Regions from separate parts of the Arthrobacter sp. Z1-15 genome, predicted to be linked through region 1. Evidence: riboswitches for the same ligand, from Rfam matches in the RefSeq annotation. Region 1 holds a riboswitch; each other region holds the start of a gene.
What was found. A riboswitch is a leader RNA that binds a small molecule or an ion and turns the genes downstream of it on or off. The one in region 1 is predicted to bind thiamine pyrophosphate.

Region 1 (5,346 bases):
CGTTTGCCCTGTGCCAGGGCGCAGTCCCAGGACTCCGCTACCGGTTCCTGCACCAGCACGGCCAGCTCGGGCAGGTTCGGCGTCACCAGGTCCACGCGGTGCAGCAGCTGCCGCAGGGCCGCCTCCGCGCCGTCGTCCAGCAGGCGGTCGCCGCTGGTGGCAATCATGACCGGGTCCAGGACCACGGCGGGCACGCCGGCTTCCGCCAGCCACGCGTCAACAGTCTGCGTGAGATCCGTGCTGCCGAGCATGCCGATCTTCACGGCGTCAATGCCGACGTCGTCGCCCACGGCTTCCAGCTGTTCGCGCAGGAAGCCGGCCGGCGGGGTGTGCACCGAGCGCACGCCGCGGGTGTTCTGGGCGACCAGCGCGGTGACGACGGCCATGCCGTACCCGCCCGTGGCCGCGATGGATTTGAGGTCGGCCTGGATTCCGGCGCCGCCGGTCGGATCGGTGCCGGCGATGCTGAGGATCCGGGGGATCCGGGGGATCCGGCCGGCGCTCATGCGTGGCTCCCTGCATGCCAGGCCCGGACCAGATCCGCGGCTGCAGCCTGCGGATCGGCCGCTGCGCAAATGGCCGACACCACTGCGGCGCCGGTGGCACCGGCTGCCCGCAGCGCACCGATGTCCTCGCGCACGATGCCGCCGATGGCCACCACCGGCAGCGGCGCCCGCGCCGCGAACTCGGTAAATCCGCTGATTCCCAGCGGCTTCGGATGATTTGCTTTGGTGCGGGTGGGCCGGATGACCCCGGTCCCGAGGTAATCCACGGTTCCCGGCGGCAGCGCTGCGAGCGCTTCCAGATGCTCCGCGGTGTTGGCGGTCAGGCCGACGACGGCGTCCGGGCCCACGAGCGTGCGCACCAGTTCGGCGGGCAGGTCGCTTTGGCCCACGTGGACTCCGTGGACGCCGGCGCGGGCGGCCCGGGCCGCCAGGTAGATGTCCACCCGGTCATCCACCAGTACGGTCGCCCGGTTTCCTGCGGCTTCGGCGACAGCAAGGACCAGGGCGTAAAAATCAGCCGCCGAGGCGTTCTTTTCCCGTACCTGGATGGTTTCCACGCCGCCTGCCACTGCGGCCCTGACGGTCTCGACGACCCCGCGCGGCCCGCAAAGGACCGTGTCGGTCACCAAGTAAATGCCGCTGTTGTGGACGCGCTCCCGGGCCCGGGACACGTCAGCGACTCCGGCCTTCATGCGCTCACCAGCCGCTGCTTCAGGTCCTGCGCGTTGAGAGAGGCGAGGGCGTCGAGGAAGCCGACGGCGAAGCTGCCCGGTCCGGAGCAGGACTCCGCTGCCGGTTCAGCCGCAACGGTGTAAACGGCGGTTGCCGCCGCCACTGCGGCCAACTTGCCGCCGTCGTCGGCTGCGCCCAGGAATGCTGCGGTGACAGCGCCCAGCGCACAGCCGCCGCCGGTGACCCTGGTGAGCAGCGCATCACCGTTACTGACCCGCAGGGTCTGTACGCCGTCTGTGATCACGTCAGTGGGGCCCGAGACGGCGACAACGGAACTGTATTTTTCAGCCAGCAGGAGCGCCGCCGGAAGGGCGCTTTCCGGATCGTCGGTGGCGTCGACGCCGCGGCCGCCGGACCCGAGGCCGGCCAGAGCAATGATTTCCGAGGCGTTCCCGCGGATGGCCGTCGGCTGCAGGGCCAGCAGTTCGGCCGCGAGGGCAGTGCGCACCGGCAGGCTGCCCACGGCCACCGGGTCCAGCACCCAGGGGGTACCGGCATCATTGGCGGCTTCGGCGGCCTCCAGCATGGCCCGGCGCTGTTCCTCATGCGGGGTGCCCAAATTGATCAGCACACCCGAGGCCGCCCGGGCGAACGGTCCTGCCTCCCCCGGTATGTCGGTCATCGCCGGTGCTGCGCCCAGCGCGAGCAGAACGTTGGCGGTGAAATTCGTGACCACGGCATTGGTCAGGCACTGCACCAGGGGCGGTTCGGCGCGCAGGCGCGCCAGGAGGGTGGAAACGATTAACGGTGTCAGGCGAATAGTCATCCGCGACATCCCTTCGCTAGTTCGAACTAGATCAGGTTCAACGGGTGTTATCTCAGCCTGTCGGCACCCCGTGTCACTGCAAAGCACTCTAGGCCATTTGCGCGCCCGTTCCCACCTGGGCCCGAGGGACCCCGGCCGGCGCTGCTCCGGCCGCCCTGCTTACGCCTGTCCGCCCGTCCGCCGGGTCCGCCGGTTAGAGCGTGGAGTGGTCACCCAGCCGGTGATAGGTGCGGTTGTGGTAGACCAGCGGCTCGTCCGGCGCCCCCGGGCTCAGGATCTCCAGGACTTCGGCAGTTACCAGTACGGAGGAGCCGACGGCGGTGCGCTCCAGGATTCGGGCGCGGAGGGCCCGCGGCACATCCCGCAGCAGCGGTTCCCCGGTGGGAAGATCCTCCCAGGCCAGCGCCGAAGTGAAGCGTTCGGAACCCGGGCGGGCAAAAAGATCGGCCAGCCCGGCATTCCGGGCGCCCAGGAGGTGCACCACAATGGTCTCGGCAGAGGCAACAACGCCGGCTGAACCGGAGGCCGAGGCCAGCGAAAAGACCAGGATGGCCGGATCGGCCGAAACGGAAGACACAGACGATGCAGTCAGTCCCACCGGACCGGACCCGCCGTCGGCAGTAATGACGGCCACTCCCGCCGGATGGGCACGGAAGGCGTCCTTGAAATGGTCTGTGAGCATAGGTCCTACGCTAGAACCTCAACAATGGTTGAGGTCAAATCGGAGCCCGCCCGCTGCGGCGACCCGCGGCCCGGCCGCAGCCGCTCATCAGTAGTCCAGGACGGGTGCACCGGTTCCCCGGCCGGCTGATTCGTCGTCGGGGTTTACAAACCGGCATTCGGCAAGCGAGAGGCAGCCGCAGCCGATGCAGCCGCCGAGGCGGTCCCGCAAAGCCTCCAAGGAGTGGATCCGGGCGTCCAGTTCCTGCCGCCACGCCAGTGACAGCCGCTGCCAGTCATTGTGATCCGGCACAGCGTCCGTCGGCAGTTCTTCCAGGGCGCGCGCAATGGTGGCCAGCGGGATTCCCGCGCGCTGGGCGGCCCGGATCACCGCAACCCGCCGGAGCACGGAGCGGTCAAAGCGCCTCTGGTTCCCCGCCGTGCGGCGGCTGGCGATCAAGCCCTGCCGCTCGTAAAAGTGCAGCGCGGAAACCGCCACCCCGCTGCGCTCCGCCACCTGGCCCACCGTCAGTTCGGACCGGGCGGAGCCGCGTGGGTCCGCTAACCCGTCACTGCCTGCAGTCTTGCCCATATTCGCCTCCGTCCCTTCCATTATCGGCGTTCCGCGGGCGCCGCCGACATCCTGCGGGCTTTCACGGCAGGCAGCATCCGGGCTTTCTCGTCAGGACTCTGGCGGCTCCGCCGCCAGCGTGCCTACAGTGGCGCCCTGAACAGTGTCCGGACGCCCGGTCCGGACCGGAAAGGCCGGCGTGAGCACTGCAGCTCCCGCCGCCGGAACCCCGGTTTTCCTGCAGGGCACCGGCGGCCCCGATCCTGTTCCTGCCCGGATCATCCGCGAGCAGTTGGTGCTGGAACCCGGTCTGGCCAACTACACCGTCCTGAATGTCGCGTGGGCCGCCGGCGCGGCTCGCGATGTCAGCGTGGTGCCGGCACTGCCGCCGCGCTACCGGGACAGCGCCGCCGCGGCGGAGCTGCCCGGGCCCGACGGCGGACGGGGCCTGGCAATGGCCGGAATGGATCTGCTGCGCGCAGCAGCGGCGCCCTGGCCTGCTGCTTCCGGGGCCGGTGCGGCCGCGGAAACGGATACGGCGGCTGCGGAGGAACGGGTGCTGGCCGGCAGCGTGCAGCGATGGGTGCTGGAGCTGGTGACCAATGCCGCCGTAGACCGACGCGTGCCGCTGACCGAAGCCGCTTCGGATTTTTCTCGCAGCATCATCTATTACCTCCGCCGCGGAGCCGACGCCCGGTCCGTCATTGCCAATGCCCTGCGCCTGTCCCCGCAGGACGCCCCGGTCATCCTGTTCGGGCACAGCCTCGGCGGGGTGGCGGCGGTGGATCTGCTGACCGGGCCGGAGTGGGACGCAGCCGGCATGCGGGTTGACCTGCTGGTCACCGCCGGCTCCCAAAGCCCGTGGCTCTACCTGCTGGGCGGGCTGGCTCATGCCGGACCCGGAAAGCCGGGGAGCGTTCCGGTGCCGTGGCTGAACTTCTGGGATGAGCGGGATCTGCTGTCCTTTTGCGCCGAAAATGTCTTTTCCGGCAGCGCGGGGATCCGTGATGTGGAGATCACCTCGGGCGAACCGTTTCCGGCGTCGCACAGTGCCTACTTCACCGATCCGGACCTCTACCGGGCCATAGGCGAGGAGGTGGCAGGCGCGGATCCGGCCCGGGGACGCTCTGGCCCGGACGCCGGGGTTTAGTGTTCACTGGACTACATGAGAGCCATCTGGAAGGGCGCCATCGCCTTTGGACTGGTCAATGTCCCAGTCAAGGTTTACGCCGCCACCGAAGACCACGACGTCAGCCTGCACCAGGTCCACGAAAAGGACGGCGGGCGCATCCGCTATCAGCGCCGTTGCGAAATCTGCGGCGAGGTGGTGGAGTACAAGGACATCGCCAAGGCGTACGACGACGGCGAGCAGACCGTGGTGCTCACTGATGAGGACCTGGCCTCCCTGCCGGTGGAAAAGAGCCGGGAGATCGACGTCGTCGAATTCGTTCCCAGCGAGCAGGTCGATCCGATCCTCTTCAACAAGACCTATTACCTGGAGCCCGACTCCAAGTCCACAAAGTCCTATGTGCTGCTGCGCCGGACGCTCGAGGACACCGAGCGCACGGCCATTGTGCAGTTTTCGCTGCGCCAAAAGAGCCGGCTCGGTGCCCTGCGGGTCCGGGGTGACGTCCTGACCCTGCAGACACTGCTGTGGGAGGACGAAGTGCGCGAGGCGTCCTTCCCGTCCCTGGACGAGAAGGTGCGGATCAGCGCGAAGGAGCTGGAAATGTCCTCCGCCCTCGTCGATTCCTTCAGCTCGGACTTCAACCCGGCCGAATTTACCGACGACTATCAGGAACAGCTGAAGACGCTGATCGAAGCGAAGCTCGAAAAGGGCGAGGCACTGGACACCGAGGAAACCTTTGGTGGCGAGTCCGACGACGAAGGCGGCAAGGTCCTGGACCTGATGGAAGCGCTGCGCCGCAGCGTGGAAAAAAACCGCGGCAAAAAATCCGGCGGGACGAAATCCGGCGGCTCGGGGTCACGGTCCTCGTCCCGGCGCAAGACCGACGACGGGGAATCCAGCGAGAAGAAACCCGCGGCGCGGAAAACTGCCGCCAAAACCAAGAAGGGTGCGTAGGCCATGGCCATCACGAACTTTTTCCGCG
Region 2 (5,346 bases), 420 kb from region 1:
GTGATGGCCCGCGTCTGGAACCGGGCATTCTGGCGGACACCGGAGGACGCAGTGCACCCCGACCCCATCCTGCTGGCCACGGGCGTCGGCGGCTCTTCACTGCGCAACTCCGGCGACGTTACCGAGAAGTCCTCGGGGAAGTTCGCCGGCCGCGACGCCGTCGACCTGCTGCCGCGGACCATGGTGTATCCCACCGTGGGGCTCGTGGCACTGGGTGTTTCGCTCAGTGTCCTGGCCGGGCCGCTGTTCTCGCTCAGCGACGACGCGGCACAGGACCTGCTGGACCGCACGCCCTACATTGAAGCCGTTTTGGGAGAGGGGGCTAACCGATGACCCGCAAAGCCCAAATGCGCAAGCGCCCGCGCGTGCCGCTGCTCAAGGAAATCCCGCTGCTGATCTGGCTGGTGTTCCTCTGGGGCGCCCTCTGGCAGGATTTCAGCGCCGGCAACCTGGTCTTCGGTGCGGTTATCGCTTTCATCGTGGCCAACATCTTCTACCTGCCGCCGGTGGAGCTCAGCGGCCGGTTCAACCCGGTTTATGCGCTGGGCTTCGCGGTCCGCTTCTTCTACAAGCTGGTCCACGCCAGCTTCGAAGTGCTGTGGCTGTCCGTTGCCAAGGGTCCGCACATCAAGAACGCCGTGGTGGGCGTGAAACTGCGCAGCCACTCGGACCTTCTGGTCACGGCCACCGGCCACGCGCTGTCGCTGATCCCCGGTTCCCTGGTGGTGGAGGTGGACCGGTCCACCTCCACGCTGTACCTGCACTGCCTGAACGTTTCCACCCCCGAACACGCGGATAAGGTCCGCAAGGACGTCCGGGACACCGAATCCTGGCTGATCCGCAGCATCGGCACCCGCGAGGACCTGGAAGTCCTGAAGGCTGAAGAAGCGTTGTCCCGAGGAGAAGCCGCCGTGCCGGGCGGTACCGCTGCAACCAGCAAGGGAGCCCCGTCATGATGACCGTTTTTGTGGTCCTGGTGTCCATCATGCTGTCGGCCTCAGCGGCCGGTGCGATTTTCCGGATCGCCCGCGGACCGTCCATTCTGGACCGGGTGCTGGCAGCCGATGTCCTGCTGGCAATCGTTGGTGCCGCTCTCGCAACGGACATGATCGTGAACAAGAACCTCAACTTCCTGGCGCTCCTGGTGTCCGTCTCGCTGATCGGCTTCATTGGCTCCGTGACGGTTGCCCGCTTCGTTACGGACAGGAGATAACCGGTGAACCAGGAACTGAAAGACGTCATTGTCGGAGTCCTGATGCTCGGCGGTGCCCTGATGTCGCTGGCCGCAGCCATTGGCCTCACGCGTTTCCCCGACCTCATGAGCCGGATGCACGCCGCTTCCAAACCCCAGGTGCTGGGCCTGCTGCTGTTCCTGCTGGCCATGGCCGTGCAGTTTGAAAGCTGGGTCCTGCTGCCGGTCCTTGCCGTGTGCTGGCTGTTCATGCTCCTCACCGCCCCGGTCTCCGCCCACATGATTGGCCGCGCGGGTTACCGCACCAAGCACCTGCGGCCGGAGCTGCTGACGATCGACGAGCTCGACGACGTTGTGGCGCGGGCGCAGGAGCTGCTGCTGCAGGCCAACGCCGGAACCGCCGGGGATGACAGCGACAGTGAAGACCCGCGCGTGGACGGCGACCCCGGCGAACACCCGCCGGCCGGCTCGCTGGACGACGACGCCGTACCCGTTACTCCGGCGCGGGCTCCCGAGGCGCAGCCCGGGGCTGTGTCCGGAGCCGAAGCGGAAAACAATCAGGGCGCCCGCCGCCCGGGACACAGTCCCGAGGGCTGAGCGCCCCGAAGTAAGGCGGAGGACGCCTAGACGATTTCCGGCGTCTTCTGGTAGCGCTGGATGGCGCGCTGGGTGCCCCGGTTCGTCAGCACGCGGATGCCCTGGCTGACGGCACCGGATACGACGGCGAAGATCACCGCGGTGCGCAGGCTCACGTCCAGGACACCGTCCTTGTCGCGGGGCGGCTCGTTGCCCGTGACCCGGGTCCAGACAAAGTCCAGGATCTTGGCGGACAGGAGACCGGCGCCGATGCTGGCACCGGTGGCGAGCAGTTTGAGGATCAGGTTCATGATGCTCCTAGGGTTGAAGGCCTTTTCCCTAACCCTACCCGCCGATCCTCCCCTTCGGGCCGTTCCGTGTGTACAGTGGGAGGCGCAAACATACGACAGGGGAGCGCCTCTGCCCTTACTCTCTGCCCGGGGTTACAGCCGGTCAGAAAGAACAAGGAAAGACCAACGGCGCTGAGAGTGCGGACATCCGCAGACCCTCGAACCTGATCCGGTTAGTACCGGCGCTAGGGAGTCGAGATCTCACGGGACCTCACGGCAGTCCGCCGTGGACGGTCCCTCCCCTCCTGTACCTCAGGAGGATTTTTTTATGCAGCAGAACCGTTTCCAGCAGCAGTTGTCATCCCTCCGGCGCCCGTGGCGGGTGGTGGATATTGTGGTCGCCTCCGTGCTGGGCGTGGCAGTAGGCGTAATTTTTTGGGCCTGGTCCCTGGGCTACGCCGGCGTTGAAGCCCTGATCCTTGCTTTCCCTCCGCTCGGCGGGCTGTACACCGGCGGATGGTTGATCGCCGGCGTTCTCGGTGCGCTCATTATCCGCAAACCCGGCGCTGCAATTTACTGCGAAGTCCTCGCCGCCGCAGTTTCCGGCGTGCTGGGCACCCAGTTCGGCCTGTCGGTGCTGCTCTCCGGCTTCATCCAGGGCCTCGGCGCGGAACTGGTGTTCCTGGCGTTCCTTTACCTCCGGTACACGCTGCCCGTGGCGGTGCTGGCCGGACTTGTCTCGGGAATCTTCCTCGGCGTCAGTGAAAGCATCCTCTACAAGCCGGAATGGGCCTTCCAGTGGCAGGCGCTGTACACGCTGTTCGCCGCCGTCTCCGGAGCCGTCATTGCCGGATTTGTCTCCTGGCTGATCGCCCGGGCGCTGGCCCGCACCGGAGTGCTGGCCCCGTTTGCGTCCGGACGGGCTGCGGACGTTCGCTCCCATGCACGCGCCTAGGCGGTCCCCGGCCGGAGCCCCCGCAGCGGTCCGAGCCCGCGACTACAGCTGGCGGCACTCCGGGCGCAGCACCCCGGCCGTCTCATCCCTGTCACTGGACATTGAGGCCGGCGAAAAGGTGCTGCTGCTCGGGGCCTCCGGCGCCGGCAAATCCACCCTGCTGCATGCCCTCGCCGGCGTGCTGGGCGAAGGGTCCGGCCCCGATGCCGCCGGTGAGGAGCACGGCACCCTGACCCTGGACGGGGAAACTCCGCTGAAGGCCCGCGGCCGGGCCGGACTTGTGCTGCAGGATCCCGACTCCCAGCTGGTGCTCTCCCGGGTGGGCGACGAAGTGGCGTTCGGCGCCGAAAACCTCCGGGTGCCGCCGCAGGAGATCTGGGAACGGGTCCGGGCGAGCCTGGACGACGTCGGGCTCCGGGTTCCGCTGCACCATCCCACCGCAGCCCTGTCCGGCGGGCAGAAACAGCGGCTGGCTCTGGCATCGGTGCTGGCCATGCGGCCCGGGCTGCTGCTGCTCGATGAACCCACGGCCAACCTGGACCCGGCGGGAGTGCTGGAGGTCCGTGCCGCCGTCGAACGCGTCCTGGAACGCACCGGCGCCACGCTCATCGTGGTGGAACACCGCGTTTCAGTGTGGGCCGACGTCGTGGACCGCGTGGTGGTCCTGGCGGCCGACGGCGGAATCCTCGCCGACGGACCGCCCTCGAAGGTCCTCACCGATCCGTCCAACCGGGACCGCCTCCGCGCCGCGGGGGTCTGGCTGCCCGGAGTGCGGCCTGCCGTTGGCGGGCCGGCGGCCGGAACACCGGGGGAACTCCTGCTTGAAGCCCGCGGTCTGGGCGCCGGACGCTCCAAGCGGGCACCGGCTGTTGTGGGCGATGTGGACCTGGCGCTGCCGGCCGGAACCGCCCTGGGGATCACCGGTCCCAACGGGGCCGGAAAGTCCACGCTGGCGCTGACCCTGGGCGGGCTGCTGAAGCCCGTCGCCGGCGCCCTGCGTGCCGCCCCCGCACTGGCCGGTGCTGCAGGGCCCGATCCTGCGCGGTGGAAATCAACGGACCTGGTGACCCGGATCGGCACCGTTTTCCAGGAACCCGAGCACCAGTTCCTCGCGGCAACGGTGCGAGAGGAACTGGCCTTCGGACCCCGGCGCACGGGGCGGAAGTCCGAAGCGCAGGTAGCCGGGCTGGTGGCTTCCCTGGCCGACCGGCTGCGGTTGTCCGCGCTGCTGGACGCCAACCCGTTCACCCTCTCCGGCGGAGAGAAGCGCCGCCTCTCCGTCGCCACGATGATCGCCACCGACCCCGCTGTGCTTCTCCTGGACGAACCCACCTTCGGGCAGGACGCGAACACCTGGGCCGAGCTCGTGGCACTGCTCCGTACGCTGGTGGCTGACGGCACGGCGGTGGTCTCCGTGACCCACGACGCCGAATTCCTAGCTGCCCTGGGCGGCAGCCTCCTGCGGGTGGAACACGGCACCGCCCGGGCCGGAGCGCTGCTGTGAAACGCTCGGAAGAATTGAGTTTCACAGCACAGCACCAGGAACCCGCCGACCTGCGCAACCCCTCCCGGCGGCCGGCCGGAACGCTGCTGGAACGGGCCAATCCGCTGTCCAAGCTGGCTGCGGCGCTGGCTCTGACAGTGGCTGTGCTGGTGAGCGTGGACTGGATCAGTGCCTCAATAGTCCTGGCGTCCGAGCTGGTCCTGCTGCCGCTGCTGCGGATTGAGCCGCTGACGCTGCTCAAGCGCATCTGGCCGTTGCTTGTTGCTGCCCTCATCGGCGCCTACGGCACCGCACTGCTGGCCGAAAAGACCGGAGCGGTGCTGCTGGACGCCGGGCCGCTGCTGTTCACCTCGGATTCGGTGGAGGCAGGCATCGCGATTGGACTGCGGGGGCTGGCGATCGCCCTGCCCGGAATCTATCTGCTGGTCTCCACGGACCCGACGGATCTGGCGGATGCGCTGGCCCAGAAGCTGCGGCTGCCGCACCGCTTCGTGCTCGGCGCGCTGGCTGCCATGCGGCTGGTCGGCCTGCTGGTCTCGGAATGGCAGACCCTGGGCATGGCCCGGCACGCACGCGGGATCGGCTCGGACGCAGGGCCGCTGGCCCGTGCCCGGTCCTTCCTCGGGCAGTCGGTGGCGCTGCTGGTCCAGGCGGTGCGCCGCGCCATTCGGCTGGCAGCGGCCATGGAGGCGCGCGGCTTTGGCAGCGGCGAGCGGACCTGGGCGCGGACGTCCGTGTTCACCGGCCTGGATATCTGGGTGGCTCTGTACGGGGCGGTGTCTGCCGGCGCTGCACTGGCTGCCGCCGTGGCGGCGGGGACGTTCAACTT
Region 3 (5,346 bases), 220 kb from region 1:
GGAGAGGACGCCACGGCATGGCTGCGGGCCGGAATGCGGCCGGCGCGGAAAGCCAGACGGCCGCCGGCTACGGCATGCCGCATTGCCGCCGCCATTGCCACCGGATCCTGGGCGCGGGTGACGGCACTGGCCAGCAGTACGGCGTCGCAGCCCAGTTCCATGGCCAGAGCAGCTTCGGAAGCGGTGCCGATGCCGGCGTCCAGGATCACCGGTACGGACGCCCGGGAGGTGATGAGCTCGATGTTGTGGGGATTGAGTATGCCGAGGCCGGTGCCGATCGGGGCACCCAGGGGCATGACGGCGGCAGCACCCAGGTCTTCCAGGCGCTGCGCGGTGACCGGATCATCAGAGGTGTAAGCGAACACTTTGAATCCCCGGGCCACGAGCTGCTCCGTGGCGTCCAGCAGCTCCACGACGTCGGGGAGCAGTGTCTCTTCATCGGCGATCACCTCCAGCTTCACCCAGTTAGTTTCCAGTGCCTCGCGTCCAAGCTCCGCTGTCAGCAGGGCGTCGCGCGCGGTGTAGCAACCGGCCGTATTGGGCAGGATCCGGATGCCGTTGCGCTCCAGCACCGCAAAAAGGGAATCGCCCTGCTGTGGGGTGAAGCGCCGCATTGCCACGGTGGTCAGTTCGGTCCCGGAGGCAAGCAGTGCCTGCTCGAGGGTGTGAAGGGAGGTCAGGCCTCCCGTGCCCATGATGAGCCGGGACGACAGTTCTGTGCCGTCGAGTTCCAAGTGGTCGGCTGTGAGAACGCTGGCCATGATTAGCCTCCCTGGATGGCGGTGACGATTTCAACGGTCTGTCCCTCGGCGACTGTCGTGCGGGACCAGGAGCTGCGCGGCACGACGGCGGCGTCCACCGCCACCGCTACGCCTAGGCGCCCGCCGTCGGCCGGACGGCCGTCCGGCAGCAGCGGGCGCCGGGTGGCGCCGGCGACGAGATCGGTGATCGTGGTCTCCCGCGGAACGTTCCTGGGGGTGCCGTTGAAGGTTATGGCGGGCATTACATGCTCCTGTTCGAGGTGGCGGGCGGCGGTGTGCTGAGCGGAGGCGTGGTGGGCGGCGAAGCGGCGGGAGCGGCGGCGGGCGGGTTAGGACTGCTGTGGTCGAAACGGTGCGGGTCGGCAGCGGCCAGGAACCGGGCATCGGCTGCCGGGTTGCTGCCGCGCATGCCGGTGAGAAGCTGGGCTGCGAGGCGGGCAGCCAGCGGAGCCAGCAGCACCCCGTGCCGCGAAAATCCGGTGGACACCGCCACACCGGGTACGGGCGTCCCGTCCGGCCTGCGCAGGGCGCCGAGGTACGGGCGGTCATCGGGGGTAGCGGGGCGGGCCTTGGCCATGACTTCGACCAGATCCAGGTCCGCAACTGCCGGTACGAGGGTCTGTGCGTCCCGCAGCAGGGCAAAAACACCTCCGGCGCTGGCCCCGTTCCGTCCGTCCTCGCGGGACGTGGCGCCAATGACGATCGTGCCGTCGCTGCGCGGCACCAGATAGACCGGTACGCCGTGAACCAGGCCGCGGACGGTGTGCTCGAGCAGGGGAGGCGCTCCCGCGGGCAGCCGGGTGCGCAGGATGTCCCCGTGCACGGGGCGCAGCGGCGGAGCATAGCCGGACGGCAGACCGTGCAGCCGGCTTAGTCCGGTGCCCGCTGCCAATAGCGTCTGTGCGGCGGCAAGTTCCCTCCCGTCCTCCAGCACGACGCCGGTAACGGCTCCGCCTCCCCACAGCAGGCCGGTGGCGGAAGCTCCAATGAGCACGGCAGGGCCGCCGTCTGTCCGGCCGGAAGGACAACCCTCCGTCCCGCCGGGTGCCACCAGGGCACCGAGAAGGGCTGCGGTGAGCCGGCGGGGGTCCACCTGATGGTCGGAGGGAATGCGGAAGACGGACGAAAGGCGGGGACTGAGCGCAGGCTCCAGCGTGCGTGCGGTTCGCAGGGATATCTGCTCAACCGTTGTCCCGTAACTCCTCTGCAGCAGGCGCAAATCTGCCAGCGCCTGCCGGTCGGCGGCATCGGCTCCGCAGACCAGGGTCTCGGTGCGCCGGTAACCAACGGACGCGCCCGCCGCTGCTTCCAGGGCCGAAACGAACGCCGGATATTCGGCCGCGGAGGCAGCCATCAGCGGATACAGGGGCTCTTGGCTGTACTGCACCTCGGAGGCCGGAGCCAGCATTCCCGCCGCGGCCAGAGATGCGCCGCCCCCGGGATCCGGGTCAACCACGGCAACTGTGCGGCCGCGCCGCCGCAGCTCCCAGGCTGCTGCCAAACCGATCACTCCGGCGCCGACCACTACGACGTCGACGGCGGGTGTTCCGGGGACGGAACGGGAGGGCTGGGGTGCAGGATTCACCGGGATGTCCTTTTCCTACGGCGGCATGACCCGCATCAGGTGTGGCGGTCGGCGCTTAAGCCCTCTCAGCCCCCAGGGGGACTCCCGCAGAACCGCTGCTTTACCAGCGTGTCAGGGAGCCTACCACGCCGGGAGCGGGCATCCACCGTCGCTTCGCGTCCCCGGGCGGGCTGGAAGGGCCGCCCTGCAGAGGCGGATCAGCGAATTACGATACACAAATATGCGCTAATCGCTTCGATGTGGTCTGATATCTACGTCAGTCTTTAGGTAAGCCTTACCTTTCGTCAGCGATAGGAATGCAGTTGTCTCCCTCCCATCCTCCTCATGGAACCTCCCGCAGAACCCTTCTGGGCGGCGCCGGCCTGGGCTTTCTGGCCCTTGCCCTGGGCGCCTGTTCCTCCCGCGAAACGGTGGCCGCCGCCGGCGGATCAGCCGGTTCGCAGGGCTTCACCGTGACTGACATGCGCGGCGTGCAGGTCTCCTTTGACGCTCCCGTGCAGCGGATTGCGACGACGGTGATCCCCTCGCCTTCCATGCTCGCCGCGGTGGACGGCGGTTACGGCAAGATTGTCGGCATCAACGAGTCCACCGTCCAGGCCAACCGGCAGGGCCTGTTCGGGGAGATGTACCCGGAGTCGAAGACGACCACCACGGTTTCCCCGTCCAGCTTCACGCCGAACATTGAAACGCTCACCTCCCTGAACCCCGACGTCGTGTTCCAGTGGGCGGACCAGGGCGACGGCCTGGTGGAGCCGCTGGAAACGGCGGGCTTCAAGACCGTCTGCCTGCTCTACGGCACGCAGGAATACCTGGAAACCTGGGTCTCGCTGTTCTCGACGATCCTGGGCAAGCCGGAACGCGGCACCGAAATTGTGGACTGGATGCACGCCGAGATCGAGCGCCTCCGGCAGGAACTCTCCTCCGTGACGACGCCGGTGCGCGTGGTCCACCTGGGCCAGTCCGGAGACGGCTACTCCGCGTCGAACAAATCCTCCTACATGCACTACTGGATGGAGCTGGCCGGGGGCCGGAACATGGCCGCGGACAACATCAGTGCCGAGAACGTGGTCAGCGCCGAGCAGCTCATCGAATGGGACCCCGAGGTCATCACGCTGGGAGGCTTCGACACCCGCACCCCGGCGGACGTGTACGCCGACAAGTCCCTGGCCTCCGTGTCAGCAGTGCGCAACCGCCGCGTCTACAAGGCTCCGCTGGGCGGCTACCGCTGGGAGGTCCCGTGCGCCGAATCTCCGCTGATGTGGCAGTGGGCCGCCGAGATCTTCCATCCCGGGCTCACCCGGCACAACCTCCGCGCAGCCATGCGCGAGAAGATCAGCTACCTCTACGGCTACGACATTTCAGAGACCCAGATCGACGCCGCCCTCCGCCTGGACCTGAACAGCGCAAGCACCGGCTACGAGGTCTTCAGTGCCTGAGACAAGGACGGGCACGACGACGGCGGCTGGCGCGGGCATCGCACGGGCGGCCCCGGCGGCGGCAGTTGAGGCTGCCGGCCTGCCCATGCCGCCGTCGGTCTCTTCCCGGCCGGCCCCGCCCGAATCATCCCGCCCGCCGGCCCGCAGCCACCGGCTGCCGCTGCTGCTGTGCGTCCTGATCCTGTGCGCGGTGGCCCTGGTGTCCATGGCCGCCGGCCGGTACTGGGTGCCGCCAAACGAAATCCTGCGCATCCTCGCCAACGAGGCAACGGCACTCTTCGGCGCCGGCGGGGGAGAGGGCGCGCTGCGGCGGACCTGGACCGATCAGGAAGCCACCGTGGTGCTCGACGTACGCCTGCCGCGCGTCCTGCTGGCGTTCCTGGTGGGCGGGGCGCTGTCCCTGGGCGGTGCCTGCCTGCAGGCCCTGTTCCGCAATCCGCTGGTCAGCCCGGACATCATCGGCGTCACCGCCGGAGCGTCCTTCGGCGGCGTGCTGGTGCTGACCCTTGGCCTCTCCGGCGGCTGGATGGTGGGCGGTGCGTTCGGCTTCGGCCTGGCCGCGCTCGCCGTCGTGCTGGCGCTGGGGCGGATGGGCGGAGCCGGCGGCCCGATGCTGATGATCGTGCTCGGCGGAATCGTGGTGGCCGCGTTTTTCAACGCGATGGTCTCCTTCATCACCTACACCGCCGATCCATACTCCGAACTGCCCTCGATTGTGCACTGGCTGCTCGGTTCCATTGCCGCCGCCAGCTACACCAAGGTCCTCACCGCCCTGGTCCCCGTGGCGATCGGTGCCGCCGTGGTGCTGGCGATGCGCTGGCGCCTGAACGTGCTTTCACTGGGCGACGACGACGCCGCCGCCCTGGGCGTGAACCCGCACCGCTCCCGCGTGGTCCTGCTGTGTGCAGTGGCCCTGATGACGGCCGGCACCGTGGCTGTGGCCGGCGCCGTCGGGTGGGTGGGCCTGGTGGTTCCGCATCTGGCCCGCCTTTGGATGGGACCGGATCACCGGGTGCTGCTGCCGGCGTCGCTGCTGCTCGGCGGCACCTATCTGATGCTGATCGACACCCTCAGCCGTTCCCTGTCCAGCAGCGAACTGCCGCTGGGCATCCTTACCGCCATTATCGGCGCCCCCGTTTTTGTGGTGCTGCTGGCCCGTTCCCAGAAGAAAGGCGCGCTGTCATGACCGTCGTGTCAGCCCTGACAACACCCCTGAGTGCAGCTCCGGCAACCGCGCCGGCCGCCGCTGAACCTGCGGCAGGCAGGTCAGCCGCACCGGCCGCCGCAGCCGGCCCCTTGATGTCCGTGACCGGGCTGGGCTTCCGTTACTCGCGGCTGCGCCCCTGGCTGTTCCGCGGCCTGGGCTTCGAGCTGGAACGCGGTGAGATCCTGTCCATCCTCGGCCCCAACGCACGTGGCAAAACCACCCTGCTCAAGTGCCTCTCCGGGCTGCTGACGCCCCGCGAGGGACAGATCAGCTGCGGCCCCGCCGTCGGCTACGTACCCCAGGACCACGGTGCCGGCGGCACCTCCTTCACCGTGGCCGAGATGGTGCTCATGGGCC

Region 2: it holds a riboswitch for thiamine pyrophosphate, as region 1 does, so the genes downstream of both, M1D40_RS16260 (ECF transporter S component) here and thiM (hydroxyethylthiazole kinase) in region 1, are expected to answer to the same signal.
Region 3: it holds a riboswitch for thiamine pyrophosphate, as region 1 does, so the genes downstream of both, M1D40_RS01260 (FAD-dependent oxidoreductase) here and thiM (hydroxyethylthiazole kinase) in region 1, are expected to answer to the same signal.

The regions. Positions count from the first base shown of each region.
Region 1 covers NZ_CP096454.1:25,611-30,956, reverse strand. Annotated here, with positions in the region: gene M1D40_RS00175 (bifunctional hydroxymethylpyrimidine kinase/phosphomethylpyrimidine kinase) at 1-506, opposite strand, end outside; gene thiE (thiamine phosphate synthase) at 503-1,198, opposite strand; gene thiM (hydroxyethylthiazole kinase) at 1,195-2,004, opposite strand; TPP riboswitch at 1,996-2,085, opposite strand; gene M1D40_RS00160 (flavin reductase family protein) at 2,198-2,686, opposite strand; gene soxR (redox-sensitive transcriptional activator SoxR) at 2,774-3,256, opposite strand; gene M1D40_RS00150 (hypothetical protein) at 3,435-4,385, shown strand; gene ku (non-homologous end joining protein Ku) at 4,401-5,318, shown strand; gene M1D40_RS00140 (hypothetical protein) at 5,322-5,346, shown strand, end outside.
Region 2 covers NZ_CP096454.1:3,513,372-3,518,717, reverse strand. Annotated here, with positions in the region: gene M1D40_RS16285 (Na+/H+ antiporter subunit D) at 1-333, shown strand, start outside; gene M1D40_RS16280 (Na+/H+ antiporter subunit E) at 330-956, shown strand; gene M1D40_RS16275 (monovalent cation/H+ antiporter complex subunit F) at 956-1,213, shown strand; gene mnhG (monovalent cation/H(+) antiporter subunit G) at 1,217-1,789, shown strand; gene M1D40_RS16265 (DUF4235 domain-containing protein) at 1,816-2,079, opposite strand; TPP riboswitch at 2,167-2,327, shown strand; gene M1D40_RS16260 (ECF transporter S component) at 2,387-3,013, shown strand; gene M1D40_RS16255 (ABC transporter ATP-binding protein) at 3,000-4,517, shown strand; gene M1D40_RS16250 (energy-coupling factor transporter transmembrane component T family protein) at 4,568-5,346, shown strand, end outside.
Region 3 covers NZ_CP096454.1:243,665-249,010, forward strand. Annotated here, with positions in the region: gene M1D40_RS01250 (thiazole synthase) at 1-761, opposite strand, end outside; gene thiS (sulfur carrier protein ThiS) at 764-1,003, opposite strand; gene M1D40_RS01260 (FAD-dependent oxidoreductase) at 1,003-2,346, opposite strand; TPP riboswitch at 2,341-2,444, opposite strand; gene M1D40_RS01265 (ABC transporter substrate-binding protein) at 2,649-3,782, shown strand; gene M1D40_RS01270 (FecCD family ABC transporter permease) at 3,775-4,968, shown strand; gene M1D40_RS01275 (ABC transporter ATP-binding protein) at 4,965-5,346, shown strand, end outside.